DNA from 3 places in the Vibrio vulnificus NBRC 15645 genome. Region 1 is predicted to be linked to each of the others. Evidence: predicted binding sites of a transcription regulator. Region 1 holds the regulator's gene; each other region holds the start of a gene.
What was found. Region 1 encodes MetJ, which represses methionine synthesis genes. Its sites were predicted from a motif close to TTAGACNTNTANANGTCTAA; they were not measured.

Region 1 (10,160 bases):
ACAGGACCAACATTGTTGGTGCTGACTGCACATAAACAAATTGCATCAACAAGAATGTAAACGCCGTGCAGGCAGCTTGTTCATAAGTTTATTGACCATTTGGATTGAAGACATGTCATTACCACACGTAATTCTAACCGTTTTAAGCACTCGCGATGCGACCGGTTACGATATCACTAAAGAATTCTCCGCTTCTATCGGCTACTTTTGGAAAGCAAGTCACCAACAGGTGTACCGTGAGCTGAATAAAATGGCAGAGAAAGAGCTGGTAACTTGTGTATTGGAACCGCAAGAAGGCAAGCCGGATCGCAAAGTTTATTCAATTACCGACGCTGGACGCTCAGCATTAGGTGAGTGGTTTGATCAACCGACAGCCCACCCAACTGTACGCGACGAGTTTTCAGCAAAACTGATGGCTTGCTCAGTACAACCCTCTACACCTTACCGCGCTCAGCTTGCTGAGTTAGTAGAAGAGTCTCGCAAGCTTGTCTCACACTACAAAGAAATTGAAGCCGCGTACTACGCGACACCATCGACACTGGATAAGCAAGGCCGCCTAGAGCGCCTCACCTTGCGCCGTAATTTAATGATGCGTGAAGCTTGGGTACGCTGGGCAGAAGAAGTGTTAGCCGAACTGGATATCCTCGGCTAATCCACCAGCCACATACGCTAGGCAATATGGCGGTGATGATTTGAAATAGCAAAACGGCTCCTGATAAGGGAGCCGTTTTTATATGAGGGAGAGATGGAAAGTCAACTTATGCTTTCTTTGGACGAACCCCTAAGGTATGACAAAGCGCGTAAGTCATTTCTGCACGGTTTAGGGTATAGAAATGGAAATCTTTCACGCCTTCACGGCTTAGGATACGAACCATATCAATGGCCTGACTTGCACCCACAAGCTGACGCGTCACAGGATCATCCTCTAAGCCTTCAAACTGCTTTGCCATCCAACCAGGCACTTTAACGTTATTCTGCGCAGCAAAGCGAGAAGCTTGCTTGAAGTTAGAAACTGGGAGAATGCCAGGGACAATTTCAACGTCAATGCCTGCCGCCACACAGCGATCGCGGAAACGTAAGTAACTTTCTACATCAAAAAAGAACTGTGTGATTGCACGGTTTGCTCCGGCATCCACTTTACGTTTTAGATTGAGCAGATCCGCTTGAGCGCTTTTCGCTTCTGGGTGCACTTCTGGAAACGCTGCCACTGAAATATCAAAATCGTGCAATGACTTAAGTAGCGTCACCAAATCCGACGCATACATATCTGGCGCACCACCACCAGGAGGAATATCACCTCGCAGTGCCACGATATTTTTAATGCCATTCGCCCAATAGTCGTTGGCAATATTGATCAACTCTTCACGGCTGGCATCAATACAGGTTAAGTGTGGAGCAGCAACTAAGCCCGTCTGCGCTTTGATCTCTTTAATGATTGAGTGTGTGCGATCACGCTCACCTGAATTCGCACCGTAAGTCACAGAAACAAACTTAGGCTGCAGTGTTTTTAAACGATGTACCGAATTCCACAACGTTTCTTCCATTTGCGGCGTACTTGGCGGAAAAAACTCAAAGGAAACATTGATATTGTCTGATAACTCAGCGATATTCTGATTTAAAGCGTCGATATGACTAGCGTGCGTGTATCCCATCTTCCTCTCCCTGTGACCCTTCGCCACAAAATAAATCTCAATCCTTAAATCGACGTTTAGACGTCTATATGTCCACAGAATGTATTGAATACGATTTAATGTCAACCTTGTGATTATGAATTTTTCTCAAGTTCATAATGAGCATAGTTCAAGTAGAAAAAAGGGACCGCTTGGGTCCCTATCAAATCATCCGTCTTATCTTAGAACAAGCCAGCTAAGCGATTGAGATCAGACTGAATTGCGCCAGCAGTCACTTCACGCCCAGCCCCCGGGCCACGAATTACTAAAGGATTATCACGATACCATTTACTCTCAATGGCAAAGATATTGTCACACGGCAACAAGTTCGCCAAAGCATGCTCTCTTTGTAGCGCTTCAACACTGACACGAGCTTTACCATTTTTTTCTAGACGAGCAACATAGCGTAGCACCTGATCTTGACGCTGCGCCTTAGTGAGACGTTCTTGCAAACGCTCACTCAATAAGTGGGCTTGGTCAAAGAAATCGTCAAGAGACAGTTCTTTAAGCTCTTCAGGCACCAAAGATTCCACTTTCACGTTTTCAGGCTCAATGTCTAAGCCTGATTCGCGAGCCAAGATCACCAGCTTACGCATCACATCTGATCCATCCAAATCGCTGCGAGGATCCGGTTCAGTGAGCCCTTGCTGCCAAGCTAAATCAACCAGCTCTGCAAACGGTACTGAACCATCAAACTGCTGGAACAGCCAAGAGAGCGTGCCAGAGAAGATGCCAGAAAGTGCCACGATTTCATCACCACTTTCGCGTAAATCTCTCACCGTGTGATTAATCGGTAAGCCAGCACCCACAGTTGCGTTATACAACCAATGACGGCCAATTTTGCTGAAGGCATCTTGCACTTGGTAGTAGTAATCGCTGCTCGCTGAGCCCGCAATTTTATTCGCGGAAATGAGGTGCATACCTTGATGGGCAATATCCAAATATTGCGCTGCCAACTCGCGGCTGGCCGTGACATCCAACACCACCACTTCGTCATAGTCTTGGATTGAACTCAATCGTTGTAACCAATTGGCCCCATCATTCGGTACCGAGTCATCATCAAAATGCGCATGTACTGCTGCGGCATCTAAACCTTGTTCATTGAACAGATAAGTTTGGCTATCCACCACGGCCACCAACTCAAAGTTCATACCATGGCGTTTTTCCAACTCACTTTTCTGCTGCGCAAACAGAGATAACCAACTGGATCCGATATTACCTTTACCACACAGAGCCAATGCCACACGCTTCTGGGCTTGAAACAGTTGGGTATGGATCGCTTTCACCAGTACCGGAATATCGACTCGGCGCATCACCGCAACCAAACTCAATCCTGATTCAGCTTCAGAAATGAACTCCACAGGAGAGTGTTTCAGTTGTTGGTAGAACCCAAAACAATGGCTGGCATTGTTCGTGACTCCAGCCCCGACAGCGGCGACCAGCGAAAAACCCTCTTTCAGCTTGATCTCGGCGGCCAAACCCAACTCTTGCAGATGTGCCAAAGCGCCACCAGCAATTTCTGTGGTATACGCTAAGCGCAGCTTAAATTGATCTTTTTGTGCTTCAAACGCCAATGGTTCCAACTGCGCGCGTTTGAGTGCACGCAATACCTCTTGCTGCTGGCGCTCAAAGTCATGACCGGCAGAGAAGTTCAACTGCACTAACATAACATCATCAAGCGAGGTGATAATTTTGGCACCGCGCCCAGACGCCAACACGCGTTCAATACGGGTAGAACCTGACTCAGGCGTGTAACTGCAACGCAGATTAAGCTCGGTGGCACTTTGTGCCACTGGCTGTAATGTTCGGCTATGCAGGACTGGAGCGGCTAAGCGCGCAAGTTCACTGGCTTCATCCAAACGCAGTAACGGCAGCAAACAAGCGTCACTGACCAAACGAGGGTCGGCGCTGTACACCCCAGCCACATCACTCCAAATCGTCACTTTAGCCACTTCCGCCAGCGCACCAATCACGGTAGCAGAGTAGTCAGAGCCATTGCGCCCTAATAAGACCGTTTCGCCTGCTTGGTTTTGCGCCATAAAGCCGGTGATCACCACACGGCGATGTGAGTGCTGCGCCAACACTTCTTTAATCAGAGGATAAGAACGAGCTCGATCCACTTCAGGTTGGGTGCCTGTTTCAGCCCGTAAAAACGCACGCGCGTCCTGAGCCACCGCAGCGAGATCATGTTGGTTCAACAACGCAGCCAGTAGACGCGACGACCACACTTCTCCATGGCCTAAGATCGCTGCTTTTTGCGCGGTGGTGAGTGGTGCGGAGAGCTCGGCCAACGTGCTGAACTCATCAGCAAGTTGATCAAGCAGCTCGCTACGCTGGTTCGACGCGATCAGTGCTTCCACCAAGCCGGTTTGATATTGACGCAAAGCTTGCAATGCTTCGTGAGCCAAACGGCCGTCCTTCTCCAGCGCCTCACTAAATTCAATTAAGCGGTTGGTGGTTTTACCCGCTGCCGACACCACCACTAAATCGTTGTCACCCGAGTACTCTTTGAGGATGTTCACCACACGACGATAGCAATCCGGATCCGCAAGGCTGCTTCCACCAAATTTGTGCAGTTGTCGAACTTGACTCATTAACAGCTCTCCTTCGCTTGTTGAAAGGCCTGCTTGAGGTCAGCAATCAGATCTTGCGCATCTTCCAGCCCCACGGATAAACGCAATAACTGTTGCGTGACGCCAGCCTCTGCGAGCGCTTCCTCTCCCATCGCACGATGAGTCATGGAAGCAGGATGACAAACCAAACTTTCGACACCACCAAGTGACTCCGCTAATGAAAATAAATCTAGCGCTTTCACAAACACTTTCAATTGCTCGAAGCTGCCAGCAAATTCAAAGCTCAACATCGAGCCAAAGCCCGATTGCTGCTTTTTAGCAACCTCATGGCCGGGATGCGCTGGCAAACTCGGGTGATAAATGGTGCCGACTAACTCTTGAGTTTGCAGATAAGAGAGGATTTGTTGCGAACTTTCTTCATGCACGCGCATACGTGCCCCCAAGGTGCGGATGCCACGCAGCGTCATATAGCTGTCAAATGGCGTGCCAGTTGCACCAAGGCAGTTCCCCCACCATGCTAGCTCTGTTGCGTGCTCTTCGGTTTTTGTGATCACCACACCGCCAATCACATCAGAATGCCCATTGATGTACTTGGTTGTCGAGTGAATCACAAAGTCTGCCCCCAGCTCCAAAGGCTTTTGGTACACCGGTGTCAAAAAGGTGTTATCGACCGCCACCAACGCACCCACTTTATGGGCTTTCTCACACACTTCCGCGATGTCCACCACACGCACGAGCGGGTTGGAAGGTGTTTCAAGCAACACCAACTTAGGGTTAAGCGCTAACGCTGCATCCAGTGCAGCACTGTCGGATTGGTCGACAAAGCGGACTTTAAAATCCCCTTTCTTCGCTCGAGTATTGAAAAGACGGTAGGTACCGCCATAACAATCATGAGGGGCTACAATAAGATCGTCAGGACTTAAAAAAGCAGAAACCCACAAGTTGAGTGCCGATGTCCCGCAGTTTGTAACCACCGCACCTTTACCAGACTCAAGCTCAAACAACGCTTGCTCTAGTAAGCCACGATTGGGGTTGCCTGAGCGGGTATAGTCGTATTTAGGCACTTCACCAAAGGCAGAGAAACCATAGTTCGTCGACAAATAGATCGGTGGCACAACGGCACGGTATTGAGTATCGGATTCGATGCCCGTTCTAACGGCAATCGTAGCTGGCTTGTGGTGACTCATGATGTTTCCTTTCTGCGAAGATGAATTCTTAATAAGAATGCGCTACTGTTATCGGACGCCTTCCTCTCCATTAATAGTTGTCACTTTAACCATCAAAATTTAAGACGTCAACACTTCTAGACGTCCATATGTCTTTGCTTATGGCGGTAAATCCAGCTAAAATCTCCGCTTACAATTTTTATTAACCGATTATTACTCTGAAGGTGCGCAATGGCTGACTGGAATGGCGAATACATAAGTCCATACGCAGAGCATGGAAAGAAAAGCGAGCAAGTAAAAAAAATTACCGTTTCTATCCCGCTTAAAGTACTAAAAGTTCTGACGGATGAACGTACTCGTCGTCAAATTAACAACCTACGCCACGCAACAAACAGTGAGTTGTTGTGTGAGGCATTCCTGCATGCGTACACAGGCCAGCCACTGCCGACGGATGAAGATCTCAGAAAGGATCGCCCGGATGATATCCCAACAGAAGCCAAAGAATTAATGACGGCGATGGGTATTGAATTTGAAGCGTATGACGACTAAACCTCGTTAGCTTTACCACACCGGGGAAAGTGGTATCTGATCAAAAACGGGACGCTTAAAGCGTCCCGTTTGTTTAGGCTATGATTTACTCGGCCATGTAGTTTTCTGGCATTGGAATACGAGCAACACCGGTATCCACGGCCGCCTGAGCAACGGCTTTCGCCACGCGAGGCAACAAACGTGAATCCATTGGTTTTGGAATAATGTATTGCGGACCAAAGCTGAGCGATTCAACACCTGCCGCTTTCAATACCGCTTCTGGCACTGGCTCTTTCGCCAATTGACGAATCGCTTCAACCGCTGCCAACTTCATTTCATCATTAATTTCACTAGCACGAACATCCAGTGCACCACGGAAAATAAATGGGAAGCACAACACGTTGTTCACTTGGTTTGGATAGTCGCTGCGTCCTGTACCCATAATAAGATCGCTGCGCACTTCATGCGCCAGCTCTGGCTTGATCTCTGGATCAGGGTTTGAACACGCAAACACAACCGGTTTATCCGCCATCAGCTTCAGCGCTTCTGCTGGCATTAGGTTTGGACCAGACACGCCAAGGAAGAGATCCGCACCGCTGATAACATCTTCTAGTGTGCGCTTGTCTGTATTGTTGGCAAACAGTTGCTTGTATTCGTTGAGATCATCACGACGTGTATGAATCACACCTTTGCGATCCAGCATATAGATCTTTTCACGCATCGCGCCACATTTGATCAACAGCTCCATACACGCCACCGCAGCAGCCCCAGCGCCAAGACAAACGATAATACACTCGTTCAACTTTTTACCCTGCAACTCAATCGCATTCAGCATACCAGCGGCAGTCACGATCGCCGTACCGTGTTGGTCATCATGGAAAACGGGTACATCGCAACGCTCAATCAGACGTTTTTCAATTTCAAAACAATCCGGGGCTTTGATGTCTTCTAGGTTGATACCACCAAAGGTATCTGCAATGTTCGCTACCGTATCCACAAATTCGTCGATGGTGCGATGCTTCACTTCGATATCGATAGAATCAAGACCAGCAAAACGCTTAAACAGCAGCGCCTTCCCTTCCATTACTGGCTTTGATGCCAAAGGACCTAAATTACCTAGGCCCAAAATTGCCGTACCGTTAGAGATAACGGCCACCATATTTCCCTTTGAGGTGTACTTGTAAACGTTGTCTGGGTTCTGTGCGATTTCGCGAACCGGCTCTGCGACACCTGGACTGTAAGCTAAAGCAAGATCTTTAGCGGTTTCCGCAGGTTTGGTTAGAGCGACGGCAATTTTACCCGCCGTTGGCAAAGCATGATAATCAAGAGCTTGTTGGCGAAGTACTTCTTCAGGGGTCATTTGCTGGCTATTGTCATCGGACATAAATGGTTATTCTCTTTTTGCGTGTACGGTAAAGGGGGGAACACTTTAGCTTGAACAAAAACTCTGCCTTTTTGTTCAATTTAGAGAGAAATTCTAATTGATATAAGTCAATCTTCCTAGCCAAGATTGCGAGGCAAATCTATAAAAATTGTGAATAAGATAGAAGTAAGACCAGATGGCATAAGGGAGGGTGCTTGAGAGAAAGCGTCACCTAGACGCTGAATGCAAAAAAGGCCGCATAAGCGACCTTTTTTCTCAAACAGCAATAGCTAACGCTATTATTTCTTACCGCTTGATAGAGCACCGAAACGCTTGTTGAAGCGATCAACACGGCCGCCTGTATCAACGATACGTTGCTTACCAGTGTAGAATGGGTGGCACTTGTCACATACGTCTAGGTGGATAGATTCTTTATCTAGAGTAGAGTTGAAAACGAAAGAGTTGCCGCAAGAACAAGTTGCGTTTACTGCTTTGTATTCTGGATGGATACCAGCTTTCATGGGATAACCTCAAATAGTAGGCCGTGTCGCTATACGAGTCTTTGCCGCACACCACACGCAGTTAAAAATAAAACTCAGATACCGCTAAAATAGAATTAAAGCCATATCTTAAGGCGCGATATAGTAATGAATCGTCTCTTTCGAATCAACCTATTTCCGCGATTTTCCGCTAGTTTTTTATACAGTTTTCCTCTCTCTGTTCGAGCATGCCCTTTTCTCGTATTTCTACCTCGCTTCCATTAGACTGTAAGTCATTATTTTTGCCATGAAACACCACGTTATGCGTCCATCCATTGCTCGTGTTGCGCTGCCAGTGCCACTCGATAAACAATTTGATTATCTCGTTCCTGGACACCTTTTTCCGATCATTGGTGGTCGCGTGAGTGTGCCGTTTGGACGACAAACCTTGATTGGCATTGTCACCGCTTTAGTTCAAGAATCAGACTTTCCACGCGAGCAACTTAAACCCCTTAAAGCAGTGTTGGATCATCGTCCTATTTGGCCCGATTCCGTCTACAGTTTATTACTTTGGTGTAGCCAGTTTTACCAATATCCCCTAGGTGAAACACTGCATAACGCCCTCCCTGCTGCACTAAGAAAAGGTAAAGCGGCTGACTTTGCGACTCTACAAGAATGGCAGTTGACCGAGTTAGGCAAAAACCAGTTGATGCAAGGGCTAAACAGTCGCGCGATAAAGCAAGCGAAAGTATTGAATATGCTTGCTAATGGCCCTCTGCCTCACCAAGCCTTTCTCGATGAGGAAGTGGCATCCACAACCTTACGCACCTTGGAAGAAAAAGGCTGGATCACCTGTGAAGAAAAAACGCCACAGTTAACTCGTTGGGGGAATCCGATTGAACATCCCGTCGATAAGCCGAAACTCAACCAAGAGCAAGCCATTGCCATTGCCACCGTAAACAGCCAGACAGACTTTGGCTGTTATTTGTTGGAAGGAGTCACAGGCTCAGGCAAAACCGAAGTTTATCTCAACTTGATCAAACCCATTTTGGAACAAGGCAAACAGGCCCTGGTGTTGGTCCCTGAAATTGGTTTAACACCACAAACCATCAATCGTTTTCGTCAACGGTTTGATGTGCCAGTCGCCGTCATCCATTCTGGTCTTAATGATACTGAACGTCTCAACGCTTGGCTTTCCGCACGAGACAAAGCGGCGGGCATTGTCATTGGTACACGCTCTGCACTACTGATCCCATTTGCCCAGCTAGGGATCATCATTGTCGATGAAGAGCACGACGCTTCATACAAACAACAAGATAGCCTGCGTTACCATGCTCGCGATGTGGCTGTGATGCGAGCGGCAAAAGAAGGCATTCCAATTGTTCTCGGTTCAGCCACGCCCGCGTTAGAAACCTTACACAACGCACTTACGGGCAAATATCATCATCTCTCGCTGACCCAACGAGCAGGAATGGCGGTGCCAACCACCAATAAAGTGCTGGATGTCAAAGGGCTCTATCTGGAAAGTGGCCTCTCAGCGCCACTCATTGCTGAAATGCGTCGTCATTTAAAAGCGGGCAATCAGGTGATGCTATTTCTCAACCGTCGAGGCTTCTCCCCAGCGTTAATGTGCCATGAATGTGGTTGGATTGCCGAGTGCAAACGCTGCGATGCCTATTACACTTATCACCAGTACAGCAATGAAATCCGCTGTCACCACTGTGGCTCTCAACAACCTATTATTCACCAGTGCCAAGGTTGTGGCTCTACACAACTGGTGACCGTTGGTGTCGGCACTGAGCAACTGGAAAACCAGTTGACGACCCTGTTTCCTGACTACAAAGCAATTCGCATCGACCGCGATAGCACACGACGCAAAGGTAGCCTCGAAAGCGCTTTAGAAGCCATTCGCAAAGGGGAATACCAAATTTTAATTGGCACGCAAATGCTGGCTAAAGGCCATCATTTCCCAGACGTGACGTTAGTGGCACTATTGGATGTTGATGGGTCATTATACAGCAGTGACTTCCGAGCGTCCGAGCGATTGGCTCAGTTGTTTATTCAAGTCGCAGGACGAGCAGGGCGTGCCAGCAAACCTGGCGAAGTGATCTTACAAACCCACCATCCAGAACACACTTTGCTCAAAGCTCTGTTGACCAAGGATTACCGGCACTTTGCGCAGTCTGCACTGGAAGAACGGAAAATTGCCCAACTTCCCCCGTTTAGTTTTCTAACGCTATTTCGCGCAGAAGCCAATCACAGTGAAATCGTCGAAACATTCTTGCGCCAAGTGCGTATGACTCTCGAGTCTCATCCCTTGTTTGATCACAGTTGTCTCGTGCTCGGCCCAACACCCGCCCCACTGGCCAAACGTGCGGGCA
Region 2 (10,160 bases), 880 kb from region 1:
TTAAGCAATTATTTTTGTGCACTTTTTGTACATCTGAATGACATTATTACCAGCAACTTCTCTATTAGGAAAGCAGGATTTAACAGAAATACAACAAAACGAGAGATCAATGACGGTCACTCAGCGGGCAAAAGCAAAACGGGCAACCCGATTGGCTGCCCGTTAACGATCTTTTTTGAACAAGAGGAAACTTAGAACCAACGCTCGAGCGCGGATTTATCTAAGTGACGGAAAGCGCGGTTTAAGGTATGCGCCAACTCTTTGTAGCGAGGTCGGGATTTAAGCGGTTCTAATGCCGAACCACTTTCGACAATTTTCTGATGCAATTCTCGATACCACGTGGCCAGTGCCGGTGGCAGTTGAGTATTGGAACGATGGCCTAACCACCACATTCCTTGCAAAGGCAAACTCAATGCAAATAAAGCCATGACAATCGCTTGAGGCAGAGCTTGATAATTGTTGAACGCCATTTGAGTCAGGACACTGATGGCCGCTATCGCAGGCATCACTTTAATACCAAAACGCGTCGCTTTGATAATCCTTTGCTCAGGAAAGATTGCGCTCAGCTCTTTGCGCATCGGCCAAGTATCCATGTACTTTTGCCCATCTCTCAGACTGTGGGCAAGTCCGACTTTATTGTTCATACTGCTCTCTCACTAAAAATTAGTTGAAGATTTCAACTGAAAACGCAAAAAATTGATGAAAGTTAATATTCTTTCAAATTTTTTTTGTTATCATTGCTTATTATCGCTATCCTTTGCAGACCCTCAATCTCATTGTTGCTGTTATTTACAATTTAAGCAACTCTGAAGACCTTCTGCAATGGATCGCAAAGTGGTGATACGGGTTCACCTCTCTCTTAGAAATACGGAAATTGAAAGTTTTTTGACCAAGATTAGTGCGCAGCTTTGGTTGCATCGTCTATTCTTGTGAATGATTTTTCATCCTTACTGATTTTAATCAGACGAATAACAGGTAGTCACACATGTCTAAGCTAGTTTTAGTTTTAAACTGCGGTAGTTCTTCTCTTAAATTTGCTGTTGTTGATGCTGAGAATGGTGCAGAGCATCTTTCAGGTCTTGCTGAATGTCTTCACCTTCCTGAAGCTCGCATCAAGTGGAAACTTGATGGTAAGCACGAAGCTCAACTAGGTAACGGTGCAGCACACGAAGAAGCACTAGCGTTCATGGTAGAAACTATTCTTGCTTCTAAGCCAGAGCTTTCTGAAAACCTAGCTGCAATCGGTCACCGCGTAGTACACGGTGGTGAGCAGTTCACTCAATCAGCTCTAATCACTGACGAAGTTCTTAAAGGTATTGAAGATTGTGCAACGCTTGCTCCTCTTCACAACCCTGCGCACATCATTGGTATCAAAGCCGCTCAAAAATCTTTCCCAGCACTGAAAAACGTTGCTGTGTTTGACACCGCTTTCCACCAAACTATGCCAGAAGAAGCGTACCTATACGCACTTCCATACAACCTTTACAAAGAGCACGGTATCCGTCGTTACGGCATGCACGGTACTTCACACCTATTCATCACTCGTGAAGTTGCAGGCCTACTAAACAAACCAGTTGAAGAAGTAAACATCATCAACTGTCACCTAGGTAACGGTGCGTCTGTTTGTGCAGTGAAGAACGGCCAATCTGTTGATACTTCAATGGGTCTAACGCCACTTGAAGGTCTAGTAATGGGTACTCGTTGTGGTGACATCGATCCTGCGATCATCTTCCACCTACACGACACTCTTGGCTACTCTGTTGAGAAAATCAACACTATGCTAACCAAAGAGTCTGGCCTTGCTGGTCTAACTGAAGTGACTTCTGACTGTCGTTTCGTTGAAGACAACTACGGTCAAAAAGAAGAAGCAACGCGTGCGATGGACGTATTCTGCCACCGCCTAGCGAAATACGTAGCTGGTTACACTGCTACTCTAGAAGGTCGTCTAGATGCTATCACTTTCACTGGTGGTATCGGTGAGAACTCTGCACCTATCCGTGAAATGGTTCTTAACCGCCTAGGCATCTTCGGTATCGAAGTTGACAGCGAAGCTAACCTTAAAGCACGTTTCGGCGGCGAAGGTGTTATCACAACAGCAAACAGCCGTATCCCAGCAATGGTTATCTCGACTAACGAAGAGCTCGTTATTGCAGAAGACACTGCTCGCCTAGCAGGTCTTTAATTGACTTCTCTGGCTAGCCTTCAGGCTAGCCAGATTTCTTTTTGATAAAGAATCTGGGGCTTCACTTCTATTGTTTGGTCCGCCAAACCATAAGCAGTAAAGCTTTAAATCCCCCAATAGTTAAAGGTACTTTCTCTGATGTCCCGTACTATTATGCTTATCCCTGCGAGTGCTGGTGTTGGTCTTACTAGCGTAAGCATGGGTGTTCTTCGCGCTATGGAGCGCAAAGGCGTTAAAGTTTCTTTCTACAAGCCTATCGCACAACCACGTAGCGGCGGTGATCTTCCTGATCTTACTACCACTATCGTTGGCGCAAACAGCGATATGAAGATTGGCGAACCCCTATTGATGTCTGTTGCTGAGAACCTAATCGGTAACGACAACATGGACGAACTGCTAGAAACGGTTGTAGAACGTTACAACCAAATTAATAAAGATGCAGACGTAACGCTAATCGAAGGTCTTGTTCCTACTCGTAAGCACCCATTTGCTAACCAAGTAAACGCAGAAATCGCGGCAACACTTGGTGCTGAAATTGTTCTTGTGGCGACCCCAGGCACTGACAACCCAGCACAGCTAAAAGAGCGTATCGAAGTGGCTTGTTCAAACTTCGGTGGCACAAAAAACAAAAACATCTCTGGTGTTATCATCAACAAGCTAAACGCACCAGTTGATGAAGCAGGCCGTACGCGTCCTGATCTATCAGAGATCTTTGATGACGCAGACAGCGCGAAACAAAACCAGCTAGAAGTGATGCAAATCTTCAACTCTAGCCCAATTCGCGTTCTAGGTTGTGTGCCATGGAGCATCAACCTGATTGCAACTCGCGCAATCGATATGGCGAAGCACCTGAAAGCAGAAGTGATCAACGAAGGCGACATCAACACTCGTCGTATTAAGAGCATCACCTTCTGTGCACGTTCTCTGCCACACATGATTGAGCACTTCAAACCAGGCTCACTGCTTGTGACTTCTGCAGACCGTCCAGACGTTATCGTTGCGGCTTCTCTAGCAGCAATGAACGGCGTGGAAATCGGTGCGGTACTACTGACTGGCGGTTACGATATTCCTACAGAGATCGAAAAGCTATGTAAGCCAGCGTTTGAAAGTGGCCTTCCAATTTTCAAAGCACAAGGTAACACTTGGCAGACTTCGCTCAATCTACAGAGCTTCAGCCTAGAAGTACCTGCAGACGATAAAGAGCGTATCGAGTTCATCAACGACCACGTTGCGGGTCACATCGATGGCAACTGGATTGAGTCAATGACAGAAGGTACTGAGCGTTCTCGTCGTCTAAGTCCTCCAGCATTCCGTTACCAGTTGACTGAGCTTGCTCGTAAAGCGGGTAAACGCATCGTTCTTCCTGAAGGTGACGAGCCACGTACTGTGAAAGCGGCGGCGATCTGTGCTGAACGCGGTATCGCAGAATGTGTGCTGCTAGGTAACCCTGAAGAGATCAAGCGCGTGGCAGCACAACAAGGTGTTGAACTGGGCGCTGGCGTTAAGATCATCGATGCAGACGCGATTCGTGAAAACTACGTTGCTCGTCTTGTTGAACTACGTGGCTCGAAAGGCATGACGGAAGTTGTGGCTCGTGAGAAGCTGCAAGATTCTGTGTTCCTAGGCACTATGATGCTTGAGAACGATGAAGTTGACGGTCTTGTTTCTGGTGCGGTTCACACGACGGCAAACACCATCGTTCCTCCGTTCCAAATTATCAAGACTGCACCAAATGCGTCTATCGTATCTTCTGTATTCTTCATGCTTCTGCCTGATCAAGTACTGGTTTACGGTGACTGTGCGATCAACCCAGATCCAACGGCAGAACAGCTTGCAGAAATCGCGATTCAATCTGCGGATTCTGCTGCAGCCTTTGGTATTGACCCACGCGTAGCAATGATCTCTTACTCTACTGGTGAATCTGGTAAGGGTGCAGACGTTGATAAAGTACGTGAAGCGACCAAACTGGCTCAAGAGAAACGTCCTGATCTGATCATCGACGGTCCTCTGCAGTACGACGCAGCGATCATGGAAAACGTGGCAGCTTCTAAAGCGCCTAACTCTCCAGTAGCAGGTAAAGCGACTGTATTCGTATTCCCAGACCTCAACACGGGTAACACGACTTACAAAGCGGTACAACGTTCAGCAGACCTTGTTTCTATCGGTCCAATGCTGCAAGGTATGCGCAAGCCTGTAAACGACCTATCTCGTGGCGCGCTAGTCGACGATATCGTCTACACCATCGCTCTAACTGCAATCCAAGCGACTCAAGATCAGCAATAATCCACTGAATCTTTTGTCTCTTGTCAGTAAGACTGAGCAGCGATAGAACGAAAAAGGGGTTGGCACTATGCCAACCCTTTTTGTTTTATGACTCATTCGGTCTCTTTACGCGCTCGCTTTAAGCTTCTGTTTCTACGACTGCCACTGCCTCGTGATTCACTGCGCTAGTCTCCTCGGCTAACTCGTTTCTCAGGCGTTTTGCTGCAGACACCAAGTTTGCCAACGCCGCTTCGGTTTCTGGCCAGTTGCGTGTTTTCAAACCGCAGTCTGGGTTTACCCACAAGCGCTCTACTGGGATCTTCTGCGCCGCTTTTTTCACGAGATCGACAATCCACTCTTCGCTTGGAATGTTTGGTGAATGGATATCATACACACCCGGACCAATTTCATTTGGGTAGTTGAACTCTTCAAATGCTTTAAGCAGTTCCATATTCGAGCGTGACGTTTCGATGGTAATCACATCGGCATCCAATGCCGCCACCGACTCAATGATTTCGTTGAACTCGCTGTAGCACATGTGCGTGTGGATCTGCGTTTCTGGCCTCGCACTCGCTGCTGAAATGCGAAACGCTTCGACCGCCCAATCTAGGTAACTCTGATGATCACGCTTTTTCAGTGGCAGACCTTCACGAATCGCCGGTTCATCAATTTGAATGATATTGACGCCTGCATCTTGCAGGTCCGACACCTCATCACGAAGCGCCAACGCCAGTTGCTGGGCAATCGCTTTACGGCTGATGTCTTCACGCGGGAACGTCCAGCATAGAATCGTCACCGGGCCTGTCAGCATGCCTTTCATCTGTTTTGAAGTGAGCGACTGCGCGTAAGTAGACCAACCCACCGTGATAGGCTGCTCACGCTCAATATCAGCAACCACAATAGCAGGTTTCACACAGCGCGAACCGTAGCTTTGCACCCAACCAAATTGCGTGGTTTGGAAGCCCGATAAGTGTTCAGCAAAATACTCAACCATGTCGTTGCGCTCCGCTTCACCGTGCACAAGCACATCGAGATCGAGCGCTTCTTGGCGTTTTACCGCATCCGCTATGTGGCCCTTTAGCGCCTGTTCATACTCTGCTGAAGAAAGCTGACCACTGCGATAGGCACTGCGCTGAACACGAATCTCACTGGTTTGCGGGAAAGAACCAATCGTCGTGGTTGGCAATAACGGCAACTGCAATACCTCAGCTTGGTGTCGCGCACGTTCCGCATAAGGCACACTGCGCTGTGCAAGCTCTGCGGTAATCGCGTTCACTCGTGACTGCACCGTTGCTTTGTGTACATGAGCAGCCGACTTGCGTGCTTGGATTGGCTGGCTGTACGCCTCACACTGTGCAATCGCCGCCGCATCACCATCCAGCGCTTTACCCAGTAGCACCACTTCCGACACTTTTTGTTTAGCAAAAGCAAACCAACTACGCACTTCTGCAGACAAACCCGCTTCGAGATCTAAATCCACCGGTGAATGCAGCAGCGAACATGAACTGGCGATCCAAAGGCGCTCGCCCAATGCGACTTTCACCGGCTGAAGTCGCGCTAGCTGCGTTTTGACGTCCGAACGCCACACATTCCGACCATTGATAACCCCGAGCGACAGCACCCAATTTTGCGGCAACTTAGCCAGCACCGCATCCAATTGCTCTGGTGCGGCAGAAAGGTCAACATGAAGGCCGTCCACTGAGAGCTCGACAATACGATCGAGCGTATCAACCACAGAGTCAAAATAGGTGGTCAGCAGCACTTTTACCTCGCTGCGGATCACTTGGTAAGCAAGCTTAAATGCATCAAGCCAAGGTTTTTCCAACTCAAGTGCAAGAATAGGTTCATCAATTTGCACCCATTCAACACCTTGCTTGGCCAACTTGGCCAAAATCGCTTGGTATGCGGTGAGCAAACGAGGTAACAGTGTTAAGCGGTCAAATCCGTCTTCAATTTCCTTCCCAAGGTAGAGATAACTCAGTGGACCAAGCAGCACCGGTTTTACTTTGTGGCCAGCTTGTACGGCTTCGTTCACTTCTTCAAACAGTTGCGGCCAGCTGACTTCAAAGGTGTCCTCCTTCGTGAACTCTGGCACGATGTAGTGATAGTTGGTGTTGAACCATTTCGTCATGTCTGACGCGGCCGCACCATGACAAGGACAGCTCGATTGCGACTGACCACGGCCTACTCGGAACAAGGTATCCAAATCGGGGAAGCCATGACGATGGCGTTTTGGCACATGGCCAAGCAACAAGGTGGTGGTCAGAACATGGTCGTACCATGCGAAGTCCCCTGCGACGGCAAAGCTAAGCCCTGCTGAGGCTTGAGTTTGCCAATTTTTGTGGCGCAACTTCGCACCGACTTTTTTCAGTTCAGCTTGGTCGATTTCACCGCGCCAATATTTTTCTTGGGCAAATTTGAGTTCGCGTTTTTCGCCGATACGGGGATAGCCGAGGATATGCGTGGTCGTTGTCATGTCAAATTCCTTATTTTTCTATGCGTAATTTTTCTATGCTGGGATGGTTAGGCGGCTCACAAACGGCTGCTGAGCGGATGCAATACATCTTATTCGTCACATCTCTCGAGATGTCCGGATGGCTAAACTATCTCGCTAACCTCGCGTTTCGACAATCTCCAATTATTCAACTTGTTTATTAGAAAAATTCATCATAAGAAAAGAAACATCAGCAAAAAAATAAATAGACGTCTAGATGTTTACAGCTCCAAAAAAACTGGGTAAGTTAAAAAGGCTCATGTAACGAGCGATTGGTTGAGAGGGATTCATGATTGAGCTAAAACACTTAAAAACACTAACGTCATTGCGAGACACAGGCTCATTAACCGCCACAGCGACATCACTGCATCTCACTCAATCGGCGCTCTCGCATCAAATTAAAGATTTGGAAGCGCGCATTGGTGGTCAGCTCTTTTTGCGCAAAACTCGCCCCGTTAAGTTCACCTCAGAAGGGGAAATTTTGCTGCGCTTAGCCGACGAGATTTTGCCAAAGTTAGCCAGAGCAGAGAATGAGTTGGCGAGCTTAAAAGAAGACGTGAATGGCCGCTTACACATGGCGATCGAATGCCACTCCTGCTTCCAGTGGCTCATGCCTGCTCTTAAGGAATATCAGTTGACCTGGCCGAGCGTAACCCTCGATTTTTCCTCCGGTTTTGGCTTTGAGCCCCTACCCGCTTTGATGGCTGGTGAACTGGATTTGGTGATCACGTCCGATATCCAGCCTCGCTCTGAAGTGCATTACGAGCCACTGTTTGATTTTGAAATGCGCCTGATTACCGCCACCAACCATCCTCTTGCAAGCAAAGAGCGCTTACAACCTGACGATCTCGCCGATCAGACCATGTTGACTTATCCGGTACAAAAACAACGTTTAGACGTGGTGAAACACTTTTTAGCGCCCGCCGGTGTCGAGCCCGCTCGCTGGAAACAAGCAGACAACACACTGATGCTGGTGCAGATGGTTTCCGCCGGCTTGGGGGTTGCGGCTTTGCCCAACTGGGCGATCAGCGAATTTTCTCGCCAAGGGCTGATCACCAGTATTCCATTAGGTAAGGGATTGTGGCGACGACTGTTTGCCGCCACACGCAATGCCGATAAAGACAAACGCTATCTTCAAGCCTTTTTTGCGACGGCAAGACAACAATGCAAAAGCCATCTTGATGGCATCAAGATGGCTTAAGGGAATGATCACTAGCGAGAGTATGATTTGAATTGGTTGGTGAGCGGATCGTATTGGTAGCCCAAACCATCCAGTTTGCCAACCACTTGCTCAACGTCCATTTCGTACATGCTGACCAGATCTTCAAAGCTGTCGCATTCCAGTCGTAACTTCTCGTTGACGATGCCCAGTAGAATAATGCTGTCTAAACGGGCGACGTTACTCAGATCCATGACTACGCTCCTTTGTTGGTACATCTCTATTAAGCGTAGTCACTATTTCAAGTGGATAAAGTGAAGCGGGTCTAAATGTTTGAATGTTCGTCAGAGATGAGACTTATCCATTCACCACAAACAAAATCTGCATAGAGACGGTGGCAGCCACTACCATCAGCCACGAGGTTGAAAGCTGAAGTTTGCTGGCGGTTTTTCCGGTGAAAATATGCCAACACCACACCACAATGCCGCCAATGACCAGCGCTAGGCTGGTGAGAATCAAGGTGATGGCTTGAGTCTGTGCCTGTTCATCAAAGCCAGACGCAACAGCCAGCAACGAAAGCGCTAGGCCCATCGCCGCCACAATACCGCTAAACGGCAAAATGCGGTGGAAGGCTTGCAAACGTGAGCGAGCAATCACTAACAACAAGTGCGCAAACGCCGCGCCAAGCAGTACCACCATCATCACCGTCGCCACAGACGCCCCCCACATGGGTTGCTTCATCGCCTGAATCGCAACAAACGACACCGCTAAGCCATCGGCTAAGTAGAGAACCCAAAGTGGCCCTGCATCACGCGTTTTGCCCGTTTGTACTTTGGAGTAGAAATAGAAAATGGCAAACACCACTAAAAATGCAGCAATCTCAATGGAAGAGACCGCCATCCACATCAAACCAATCGCAGGAAGCAGTTTATGAATGCGGCCACGTTGGCCCGGGCAAATATCGCCTTTAACCAAAACAAGAGTCAAAACAAGTTGTGCTCCTAGTAACATTGGAGCAAACGAAGAGAGTAAGAACTGAACCATGATGAATAACGCTATGCGATTAAAACTGGGCAGGCATGATACCCAAAGCCTTATCGAACAGCAATTGATGTCCTTCAGATTGCCACATGCCTAACATCCCTGAGCAAAGTAACGCAGTACCTCTTTTTGCGTCACAACGCCCATGTATTTGCCCAACTCATCCAACACCACCCAAGGGAATGGCAACTCTTGAACGATCAACTCGCCGATATCCACCGCTTTGGTCTGGTAGCTGATGCTCGAGAACTGGGTCTTCATCACCTGATTTAGCGTCCGTTTCGAGATCGAGAGATCTTTCATGGTTTCCAGTTTTGTGCCTAACGTCGCGGAAAGATGCAAATTGAGCGTTTCGCTATCGACAATGCCGAGGCATTCATCATCATCCACAATCGGTATCACCGTAAGGCTGCCCGCATCCAAAAGCGCTTTTGCTTGCCCAAGGGTGTCTTGAGGCCCAAGCGTGCTTTGCGTCGCTAAAGAGAGCCTTAGCACGCCCATGCTTCGCACACTCTCGTTACTTTCAAGGAAGTCACTCAGTTGAGCTTGATAGTTCCAAGCTAAGTGCAGTTGATCCAAAGGCAGGGGCTTAGAGAAAAAGTAGCCTTGAATGAAATCTACCCCTAACCCGCACAAGACTTCCAATTCCTGTTTGGTTTCCACGCCTTCGGCCACCACTTTCACGTTAAGGGTATGGGATAGCTCCGTGATCATTCGGACGATGTGATATTTGTGCGTACCAATGCGAATATTGGTCACAAACTCTCTGTCGATTTTGAGCAAATCAAAGTTGCAATCACTCAGATAGGTGAAAGAGGAATACCCTGTGCCGAAATCATCAATGGCGACGCTCACCCCCATGTGACGAATGCGTTTTATCAATTCCGATTGGTTCGACTCGCTATCAAAATACGCGCTTTCCGTCAGCTCTATTGTCACTAACTCAGGTGTATCGGCGTACATGCAAACCATCTGCTCGGCATTTTGCAACACCTCTTCAGCACCCAACTTGGTGTTGAGTG
Region 3 (10,160 bases), 1.5 Mb from region 1:
CACCAACTGGAGCTGGATGCTCGTCTGTTTATGATTTACCTCGATTTAAAAGCTCAGGAAGCAAAAAAATAATGACGAACAAACGAAAATCAGCCAAACCATTAGAGTCTGCGAAACGAGCCCCAACACCGCACAAGAAAAAAAGTTGTGATCTCAATATGTCTGAATCGAGTTGTGATTTTGTCAAAGTCACGCGTGCTGGGCTGCATTCGCGCAACAAACATCAAGGGCGTTACGATTTTGCTAAGTTAACGCAGGCGCTGCCATCGCTTGCTCCTTTTGTGATCAAAAATCCTAAAGGGGAGGCGAGTATCTCTTTTTCAGATTCAACTGCGGTAAAAATGCTCAATAAAGCGCTGCTCAGTGCTTACTATCAAGTGGCAAATTGGGACATCCCAGCAGGCTACTTGTGCCCACCAATCCCAGGGCGTGCGGATTACATCCATCGTCTAGCGGAGCTCTTGGAAGGAGAGGTGAAAGGTAAATTTCCTCATGAGAAAGTTCAGGCGTTGGACATCGGTGTTGGTGCAAACGCCATCTATCCCATTATTGCGATTTGTGACTATCGTTGGTCTTACACCGGTAGTGATGTTGACCCTAAATCGATTGAGTCCGCGCAGCGTATTGCCGACTCTAACCCTGTACTGCAGGGGCAGCTTGATCTCAAATTGCAAGACCAGTCTCAGCATATTTTCCAAGGCATTATTGGCCCCACAGACTACTTTCATGTGACGACATGCAACCCGCCATTTCACGCTTCGGCGCAGGAAGCGGCGTTTGGCACACAACGAAAATTAGACAACCTCGCTGCCAACCGTTTGAAAAAAGGTGTAACAGCAAAAGCTGGTTCACAAAAAATCTCGAAAAACAAACCTATACTTAACTTCGGAGGTCAAAATTCTGAGTTGTGGTGCCAAGGTGGAGAATCCTCCTTCTTGAAGCGCATGGCGAACGAAAGTGAGCGTTTTGCCCATCAGGTTTTGTGGTTCAGTACGCTCGTTTCGAAGAAAGACAACGTAAGACCTCTACGTAAACAGTTGGAAAAATTAGGTGTACGCAGTATTCGTGTCGTCGAAATGAGCCAAGGACAAAAGGTCAGTCGCTTTGTTGCTTGGTCATTTATGGACAAACAACAAAGAGGGGAGTGGATAAAACTGCGAGGGTGATGGAGACCATTATCCCGAGTTAAAAACGAATAGGTTGCGTAATAGGAGGGCATGCGATGGATTTTGAAATTTATCTACCCTGTCAGCCAGATTGGTTGTGTGAAAGCTTCCTGAGCGTTTTTACCATTCTGCTCATCATTGGCTTAGTTGCGTTTATTCGGATTATTTACCGTGAATATCTGACGATTAAGAGAAAAACGAAGGTGCGTAAGTTACGCAATACGCACCGAAAAGATCGCTACAAAATCCGCAACTCAACGTCAAGACGTTGAGTAATGTGGGCGGTAAAACCATAAAAAAACCTCTGCTTTTTGGGCAGAGGTTTTTGTTGGTCGCGCCTTTTGATTTCACACGCCAGCACTCGTTAGCCTTGGCGGGCCGTCAATTTGTCCAATTCACTCTGATACTTTTTCACCAACGCCACATTACCTGCTTTGTCTTCTAAATCGATCATCAGTTTAAGCGAGGGGATTTGCAGCCCATAGCTTTGGTGGAAGCGCATCAAACGTAGGCGTGCTTGGGTGTAGTTACCAGCATCCACTTCCAGCTTCGCTAGGTTCAAAATGGATTTAGGGCGGTGTGGGTCGTAGTCAATTGCACGAGTAAAATAGGTTTGCGCTTTTACATTTTCTCCCGCCTTCAGAGCACAAAAAGCGGCGTTTTCATAGCTGGCAGGAATCAAGTAGTAGTATGGCTGCTCAATAGCACGATTAAACAAACGATCCGCTTTGTCATACTCGCCCTTTTTGCATAAAAACGTGCCGTAGTTGTTCAATACGTTGCCGTTTTTGGGGTGCTGACGAGCCGATTTTTGATAAATATCTTCAGCTTTGCCGTTTTCACCGACACGCTCGTAGTAGTGGGCCATGGAAAGCTGTGCTCGGTAATAATCAGGAGCGTGTGTCAGGGCTTGTTGTAAGTTGTCATGGGCTTTGATCATCGCGCCATTTTCGAGATAGCCAAGCCCCAAGGCAATGCGAGATTCTGCCATGCCAATTGGGTCCGGATCTTTTTGTGCTTGGCCTTCAGTGACTGTGACACACCCGGTCAAAAGGGTAAGTGCTACCAATTGCGGCAAAAGAAGAGTTTGTTTTTTCATCGTTTTCGTTCTTTTTAATGTGGCCTGAAGAGATGATAAATCCTTGGGGTCTATTGCCTATCAATCGACATCGACAATGCGAGTCACTTTGCATAAACGACAACAGGCCGCCTCAAAGGCGACCTGTTGTAAAAAAGGTTTGATATCGTGTGGCGCTATTCGTCTTTGGTGAACGCGTCTTCGCTGAAATGATCGAGATCGTAAGGCGTTTGTTGGTAAACGCAATAGTTCAACCAGTTCGAGAAAAGCAGGTGTCCGTGGCTACGCCAGCTTGCAATTGGCGGATTATCTGGGTTGTCATTGGGGTAGTAGTTAACCGGAATTGCCGGTTCCATGCCTTCACCCAAATCGCGAATGTATTCATTGTGCAGCGTGTGCGGGTCATATTCTGGGTGGCCAGTAACAAAGACGTTGCGCTTGTCTTTGGTGGTGGCTAGGTAAACGCCTGCATCGTCAGACGTCGCGAGAATATCCAAATCGGTGTGTTCTGCGAGATACTCTGGCGAAAAATCGGCGTAGCGAGAATGGGGGGCCAAAAAGGAATCATCAAAGCCACGTAAAACCGGATGATAAGGTTTGTGAATACGGTGGTGATACACGCCAGAGAGCTTCTCTTTACGTGTCTGCTTTGGCAAATTGTAAAGCAATTTCAGGCCTGCTTGCGCAGCCCAACAGACATACAGAGTTGAGGTAACGTGTGATTTCGCCCATTCCATGATGGTTTTGAGGTGATCCCAATAAATCACATCTTCAAACTGCACCAAGCCTAGCGGCGCACCTGTGATGATCAATCCATCAAAGTTACGGTTTTTCACCATCTCGAATTGACGATAAAAATTGTCGAGATGTTCAGTCGGGGTGTTTTTGCTCGGGCGATCGTCAATACGCAGCAGCTCGACATTGACCTGGAGAGGGCTGTTAGAGAGCAGGCGTAAAAACTGAGTTTCTGTCTCAATTTTTTTCGGCATCAAATTGAGAATCAGTACCCTCAGCGGACGAATTTCTTGCTTGGCGGCACGAGTTTCACTCATGACGAAGATGTTTTCAGTTCGCAAAACATCTGCCGCTGGTAATTGATCTGGAATACGAATAGGCACAGCTTTCTCCCTAAGCTAATCTCTTTTGGACGTCTATACATCTAAACCTATCCTATTTTTTTTGTGATGTCGACAGGCAAAAGGGGGCGAAAGGAAATTTTATTGTGACAATTTTGCGAGAGAAAAATGTGCACCTACTAAGAGGTGCACAGACGTGGTTTATGGGTTCAGGGCTTCGATGAGGATCAACTCGCGTTTAAGATGTTGTTTCTCAGCAGGATATGCTTCCTCAATTTTAGCAAGGCGAGAAGTAATGGCTTCGTTTTTAGCCTGTGGATTAGTGAACACCAGTGCTTTGACATTTATTGAAGCAATGTTGGTGTAGCGGCCATCTTCACTGGCAGGTACATCGATTTTGCCTTTGTTGATCAACTGTTTGACGATCGCCCCTTCTTTCTCAAACCCCTGCAAACCAGAGAGTTTCCAGCGTTGCATCGGTTGGCCAACGTATTGTCCTTGTTTCTGCTCGGTGAGGTAGCGGATGGTGAGATTTCGGATGGTGCCTTGTTCCTCTCCATATTTTGCTTCGGTATCAAACAGAACAGGGAAAGTTTGGCCCTCTAACACACCGCCTTTTTGGGTCAAATGGCCCATACGGTAGCTGTTCATGCCGAGGCGAATCTCGCTGTCGTCTAACACGGGTTTGCCATCGGCAAACTTGAGATCAGTAATGCGCTGGCCTGCTGGCTGAGTTAAGTCGATGGTGTAGGTGACGCCCGCGAAGAAGTCGTTGGTTGAGTACTTTGAGGCGCGTCTTTCAGGATTGAAGCTGTATGTCACATCCCCCGGTTGCACCGAATTGAAGTAACCAGCAGACCACTCCATGTACTGTTTCAACTCTTTGCCTGTCATTTGGTAAACCGTGATCTCACCGCCTGCATATTGGTAGTTGTACGCGATGTCTTTAGCTTTGATTGGGCCTACGTCCAGCTTGGCGTTGTCATTGTCAATTTGCAGTGCAATGACGTTGGCTTGAGGTGCATAGAAAAAACTTGCTTCTTGGAAAAGAGCGCTGATCCCTGTGTCTTGAATATGCACTTGCGGGATACCGCGAATGTCGTTTTCTGGTACTAAGTTGACGCCAGTTAGCTGCGCTACTTCGCGGTTGGCCATTTCACGCAGACGCTTGTGATACGGTTCGTAGAGTGATTCCATTTTGTCATCCGAATCGATGCCCTTGATCTTGTAGGTGTAGCTGTCTTTGTTGATCAAGGTGAATTGGCCATTTTGCTCTTCAAACTGCAAGTCAATGCGTGACAGCGCGCGGCCATATTTGTCGGGCTCGGTGATGATGACGCCATTGACCACGGCTTTATCAATGCGCGTATGCATGTGGCCGGCCACAATGGCATCAAGCTCTGGATTTCCGTTGGCAATGTCGGTGACACCGGTGTCTGCGATGTCGTTTTCATTGTCTAGGCCCATGTGGGCAACTAGTACAATCGCATCGACTTTGCCCTCAATCTGCTTGACGATTTTTTTCACTTCCAGCGTCGGGTTGGTGAAGGTCATCCCTTCAAGGCGATTGGTTCCTTCAGCGAAGACTTGCGTCATGGGCGTGTCCATTCCGATCACGCCGATTTTTATCCCACCACGCTCAATGATGGTGTAACCCGGCAAAAACGGGTTGCCATCAGGGCGTTGAATGTTGCCTGCCAGAGAGGTGCCTTTGAATTGGGTGAGAGAGCGATTAAGCACGTTCAAGCCAAAATCAAACTCATGATTGCCTAATACCCAAACGTCATAGTTCATCTCATTGAAGCCGAGCATCATTGGATCGATCGGCTCTTCTTTAAACGTTTCGACAAAGTTGCCTTGAATGGTGTCACCTGCGTCGACCAAAATGACGTTATTTTGTTCTTGGCGAATCGCTTTTACTTTGGTGGCGATTTGGCTCAGGCTGCCGCTCATATTGAGTTTGTCCGCGGCGTAGTCCCAAGGCATAAAATGGCCGTGAAGGTCAGATGTGCCGAGAATAGTGACGTTATGGATATCGCCATTCGCGGCGAGGGCTGGAAAAGTCAGGGAGAGCGCAATTGCACTGGTTAAAAGGGTCTTTTTCATTTGATTATCACGTTATTAATTAAAACTAAATGCATAGTAATCATTTGAATAGCAACTAAATGTGATGATTATCGATAAATCCATGAAAGATAAACTCTCGTTTCATTGCTTTGCGAGATCTAAAGAACTTTCAACGGAATGGGTGATCAGACTTTGGGTTTAAGAGGAAACTAATATGAGAGGAAACAAATAACAGAGAAAACGCACTGGCAGGGCCAGTGCGTCAAAGGGATTACTTGGCTAAGTAGTGAGTCAAAAATTCGGTGATTTTGACCATGTCCGCAATGGCAATGAACTCTTCTGTTGTGTGTACTTTTGACATGCCGGTCGACAGATTGACCGTCGTTAAACCCTTGGCATTGAAGTTATTAGCATCACTACCGCCTCCAGTGCCTTTGGTTATGGCGTCTACACCAATGTCCGCAAAAGCTTGCTTAATTTCCACGACGTGAGGATGGTCATCGCTAAGCACAAACGCGTTGTACGCGCGGCTCGATTCAATCTCCACTTTCGCACCATGTTCTTCGGCGACACGCTCAAAAGTCGTGATCATGTGCTCGACTTGTGCATCGAGCTTTTCTGCATTGAGCGAGCGAGCTTCCGCAACAATTTTCAACTCTGGCATGACAATGTTTGTCGCCTGACCGCCGTGAACCGAACCAATATTGGCAGTCGTTTCCGAGTCAATACGCAGCAGTTTCATTTGATTGATGGCATCGGCGGCTACCATAATGGCACTGATGCCTTCTTCTGGCGCCAAACCTGCGTGAGCAGGGCGACCTTTAATCGTAGCGACGATTTTCTGTTGGCCAGGTGCTGCCGTGACAATAGAGCCAATTGGGCCACCTGTATCCAGTACAATCGCTTGCTGAGCCGTGACGTAGCTCATATCAAAATATTCGGAACCAAACAGGCCGCCTTCTTCATGCACAGTAAAGGCAAGCTCTATGGTTTTGTGCTGTTGATTTTGCTCTTTCAGCAGACGCACGGCTTCCATAATGGCAGCGATGCCCGATTTGTCATCACCACCAAGAATGGTGTTTCCTTTTGAACGGATAATGCCATCTTCAATCACAGGTTCAATGCCATTGCCCGGCGCCACGGTATCCATGTGACAACTTAATAAGATGGAACCTTCAAGCTCACCCTCTAAGCGTGCATAGACGTTAAAGCCATTCGAGATGTGTTCTGGCACAGGCAGTTTGTGCACGCTAAAGCCCATGTCGCCGAGCTGTTCAGCCAGCGCTTCGGCAATTGCTTTTTCATTCATCGACTCACTGTCGATGCGCACTAACTGACAAAAATGCTCGATAAGACGTTCTTGGTTTACTGGAATCATTCGGCTGATCTCTCTTTTGCTGTGGGCAGCGCCCGTGTAGGAACAGAATGCTCTATTGTGCATAGTTGGCAGACAATAAAACTGCGTTGAATCAAATAAACGGACGGACTGACACAATAATGACGTTTGAAACAACGGGAAAATAATCATTACTCAGTGGTTAACATAAAATTTACATTTACGATTGGTCTGTAAATTGGCTCGTACAACGCAAAGGGGTAATCGAAGAGGGAATGGCACGCTTTTGTGTCAAATTATGGTTATTCGCTTTTGGTGTAACAAATGCTTTACATTTTGGCGTGTGGATTGAGTTTTTCTCCAGTAGACAGGCGCTATTCCAATTCTTCTGACTCTGGTTCAAGTTAACAAAGTGTTAACCAAAATAAAACGCAGTCTAAAAGGAGAAAGTCATGGTGGATGCAATCAACCCACTGGGCACAGACGGATTTGAGTTTGTCGAATACACCGCCGCCGATAACACAGGTATCGAGCAGCTTAAGCATTTGTTTTCCTCGCTGGGCTTTGCGGAAGTCGCCAAGCATCGCTCGAAAGAAGCTTGGTTATATCGCCAGGGCGATATCAACTTTGTCGTTAATGCTCAGCCGCACAGTCAGGCTGAGGAGTTTGCAAACGTTCATGGACCTTCAGTATGTGGGATGGCATTTCGAGTGCAAGATGCAGCGTCAGCACTTAAGCACGCATTGACCAATGGCGCAGAAGAATACAAAACAGAAATAGGACCGATGGAACTGAGTATCCCTGCTGTGCATGGCATTGGTGGCAGTTTGCTCTATTTTGTTGATCGCTACGGTAAGCAGAGTATCTACGATGTCGACTTTCGTTTTTATGACGACTCCGCTCAGCGCCTGGCGAACTCGGATGTCGGCTTGTATGAAATTGACCACCTTACCCACAACGTAAAACGCGGCAACATGGATACTTGGGCGGGATTTTATGAGCGTATTGGTAACTTCCGTGAAATTCGTTATTTCGATATTGAAGGGAAACTCACTGGTCTGGTGAGCCGAGCCATGACCGCACCGTGTGGCAAAATTCGTATCCCAATTAATGAATCATCAGACGATAAGTCACAAATCGAAGAGTTCATTCGTGAATACAATGGCGAAGGTATTCAGCACATCGCGCTCACCACCGATGATATCTACCAAACGGTTCAAACGCTGCGCGAGCGCGGTATGGACTTTATGCCAACGCCGGATACTTACTACGATAAAGTGGATACGCGTGTGGAAGGGCACAAAGAAGATGTCAACCGACTACGAGATCTGCGCATTCTGATCGATGGTGCTCCTTTGAAAGATGGCATCTTATTGCAGATCTTTACCCAAACAGTGATTGGCCCAGTCTTCTTTGAAATCATTCAGCGTAAAGGCAATGAAGGGTTTGGTGAAGGCAACTTTAAAGCCCTTTTTGAATCGATTGAAGAAGATCAGATTCGTCGCGGAGTATTGAACGATGCATAAATGGATCACCTTTCCTCATCGGGAAGGTGTCTGCTCCAAGCAGGCACACGCCGATTTTCCTGAAGAGGCGATTTACGAACGTGAAGCGGGGCGCAGTGGGTTCTTTGGCCCTGCTGCGCATTTCCATCATCAACATGCGCCAACAGGTTGGGTCGATTGGCAAGGCGATTTAAGACCGAGAGCGTTTGATTTCACTCGCGTGACCAGCGCTAATCAAGCCTCTCCTTGGAGCGTGCCGCATTTGCTTCACAATCACGAATGCAAAGTCCGGGTCTGGAAAACCCAAACCAAGATGGAGTTTCTGGCGCGAAATGCGGATGGCGACGAACTGCTCTTTATTCATCAAGGAAAAGCGGACCTTTATTGTGACTATGGCCATTTGGCAGTGGGGGAAGGGGATTACGTGATGATCCCGCGTTCCACTAACTGGCGTTTGGAGCCGTCAGAGGCGATGTTTATTTTGATGATTGAAAACACCGATGCCGCGTATTCACTGCCAGAGAAAGGATTAGTTGGTAATCATGCGGTGTTTGACCCTGCGGTACTTGAAACGCCGTCGATCAACGATCAGTTCAAAGCGCAATACTCAGAGCAAGAGACGCGTGTGGAAGTGAAACGCCACGACAATGTGAGCGTGATTACCTATCCGTTTAATCCATTGGATGCCATTGGTTGGCATGGTGATCTCTCCGTAGTGAAACTGAACTGGCGCGATATACGCCCTTTGATGTCTCATCGTTATCACTTGCCACCATCGGCGCACACCACCTTTGTTGGTAACGGCTTTGTTGTTTGCACCTTTGTTCCGCGCCCGATCGAAAGTGACCCTGGTGCGTTGAAAGTGCCGTTTTATCACAACAACGACGATTATGATGAAGTGTTGTTCTACCATGCAGGGGATTTTTTCAGCCGCGACAACATTGAAGCGGGTATGGTGACGTTCCACCCAGCAGGCTTTACCCATGGGCCACATCCTAAGGCATTCAAAGCAGGCCAAGAGTACAAGAAAAAGTTCACCGACGAAGTCGCGGTGATGATTGATACGCGTCATGCATTAACGTTTGCACAAGAACTCGACAGTGTAGAAAACAAAGAATACGTCTACAGTTGGCGTGAAAACCAAAAATAACACGGACGACAGAACAGCAAGGTTTGAGAAGGGAAGAGAGATGAAATTAGCAACGAAAAAGAATGCGCATCGTGATGGTGAGTTGATCGTCGTCAGCCGCGATTTGAGCCGTTATGTTTCCGCGGCCGACATCGCGCCGACATTGCAGCTTGCATTGGATCATTGGTCTGTGTGCGAACCCAAGTTGAAAGAGCTTTATCAAGCGCTCAATCAAGGCGAGGTAGCGGGAAGTTCACCATTTGAAGAGACCTTGGTTCATTCACCGTTACCGCGTGCTTATCAGTGGGCCGATGGCTCTGCGTACGTCAATCACGTGGAGTTGGTGCGCAAAGCTCGTGGTGCTGAAATGCCAGAAAGCTTTTGGACAGATCCGCTCATGTACCAAGGGGGATCCGATTCCTTTATTGCCCCTCGAGACAACATCGAGTTTGCCAGTGAAGAGTGGGGTATTGATTTTGAAGGCGAAGTCGCGGTGATCACGGGAGACGTGCCAATGGGGGCGAGCATTGCGCAAGCGCAAGAGTCAATTCGTTTGGTGATGCTGGTTAATGACGTTTCGTTGCGTGGCCTGATCCCTGCTGAATTAGCCAAAGGCTTTGGCTTTTTTCAATCCAAACCCTCTTCTGCGTTTTCTCCCGTCGCGGTGACTTTGGATGAACTGGGCGATGCTTGGTATGAGAACAAGCTTCATTTACCACTGATTTCCACCTACAACGACAAGCCTTTTGGTAAGCCGAACGCAGGGGTTGATATGACCTTCGATTTTGCCGATCTGATTGTGC

Region 2: the regulator MetJ is predicted to act here: its motif matches at 7,144-7,163, upstream of metE (5-methyltetrahydropteroyltriglutamate--homocysteine S-methyltransferase).
Region 3: the regulator MetJ is predicted to act here: its motif matches at 3,388-3,407, upstream of metA (homoserine O-acetyltransferase MetA).

What each region holds. Positions count from the first base shown of each region.
Region 1 is NZ_CP012881.1:1,824,962-1,835,121, reverse strand. It holds gene AOT11_RS08575 (PadR family transcriptional regulator) at 113-652, shown strand; gene metF (methylenetetrahydrofolate reductase) at 759-1,652, opposite strand; gene AOT11_RS08565 (bifunctional aspartate kinase/homoserine dehydrogenase II) at 1,853-4,264, opposite strand; gene AOT11_RS08560 (O-succinylhomoserine (thiol)-lyase) at 4,264-5,430, opposite strand; gene metJ (met regulon transcriptional regulator MetJ) at 5,641-5,958, shown strand; gene AOT11_RS08550 (malic enzyme-like NAD(P)-binding protein) at 6,044-7,321, opposite strand; gene rpmE (50S ribosomal protein L31) at 7,600-7,821, opposite strand; gene priA (primosomal protein N') at 8,102-10,160, shown strand, end outside.
Region 2 is NZ_CP012881.1:2,702,648-2,712,807, reverse strand. It holds gene yfbV (terminus macrodomain insulation protein YfbV) at 192-644, opposite strand; gene AOT11_RS12520 (acetate kinase) at 986-2,182, shown strand; gene pta (phosphate acetyltransferase) at 2,321-4,465, shown strand; gene metE (5-methyltetrahydropteroyltriglutamate--homocysteine S-methyltransferase) at 4,584-6,920, opposite strand; gene metR (HTH-type transcriptional regulator MetR) at 7,228-8,139, shown strand; gene AOT11_RS12500 (DUF4250 domain-containing protein) at 8,151-8,351, opposite strand; gene AOT11_RS12495 (hypothetical protein) at 8,455-9,141, opposite strand; gene AOT11_RS12490 (EAL domain-containing protein) at 9,232-10,160, opposite strand, start outside.
Region 3 is NZ_CP012881.1:72,461-82,620, reverse strand. It holds gene AOT11_RS00320 (YgjP-like metallopeptidase domain-containing protein) at 1-72, shown strand, start outside; gene rlmF (23S rRNA (adenine(1618)-N(6))-methyltransferase RlmF) at 72-1,166, shown strand; gene AOT11_RS00310 (hypothetical protein) at 1,223-1,438, shown strand; gene pilW (type IV pilus biogenesis/stability protein PilW) at 1,531-2,265, opposite strand; gene metA (homoserine O-acetyltransferase MetA) at 2,421-3,362, opposite strand; gene AOT11_RS00295 (bifunctional metallophosphatase/5'-nucleotidase) at 3,522-5,426, opposite strand; gene AOT11_RS00290 (M20/M25/M40 family metallo-hydrolase) at 5,659-6,765, opposite strand; gene hppD (4-hydroxyphenylpyruvate dioxygenase) at 7,176-8,249, shown strand; gene AOT11_RS00280 (homogentisate 1,2-dioxygenase) at 8,242-9,378, shown strand; gene AOT11_RS00275 (fumarylacetoacetate hydrolase family protein) at 9,419-10,160, shown strand, end outside.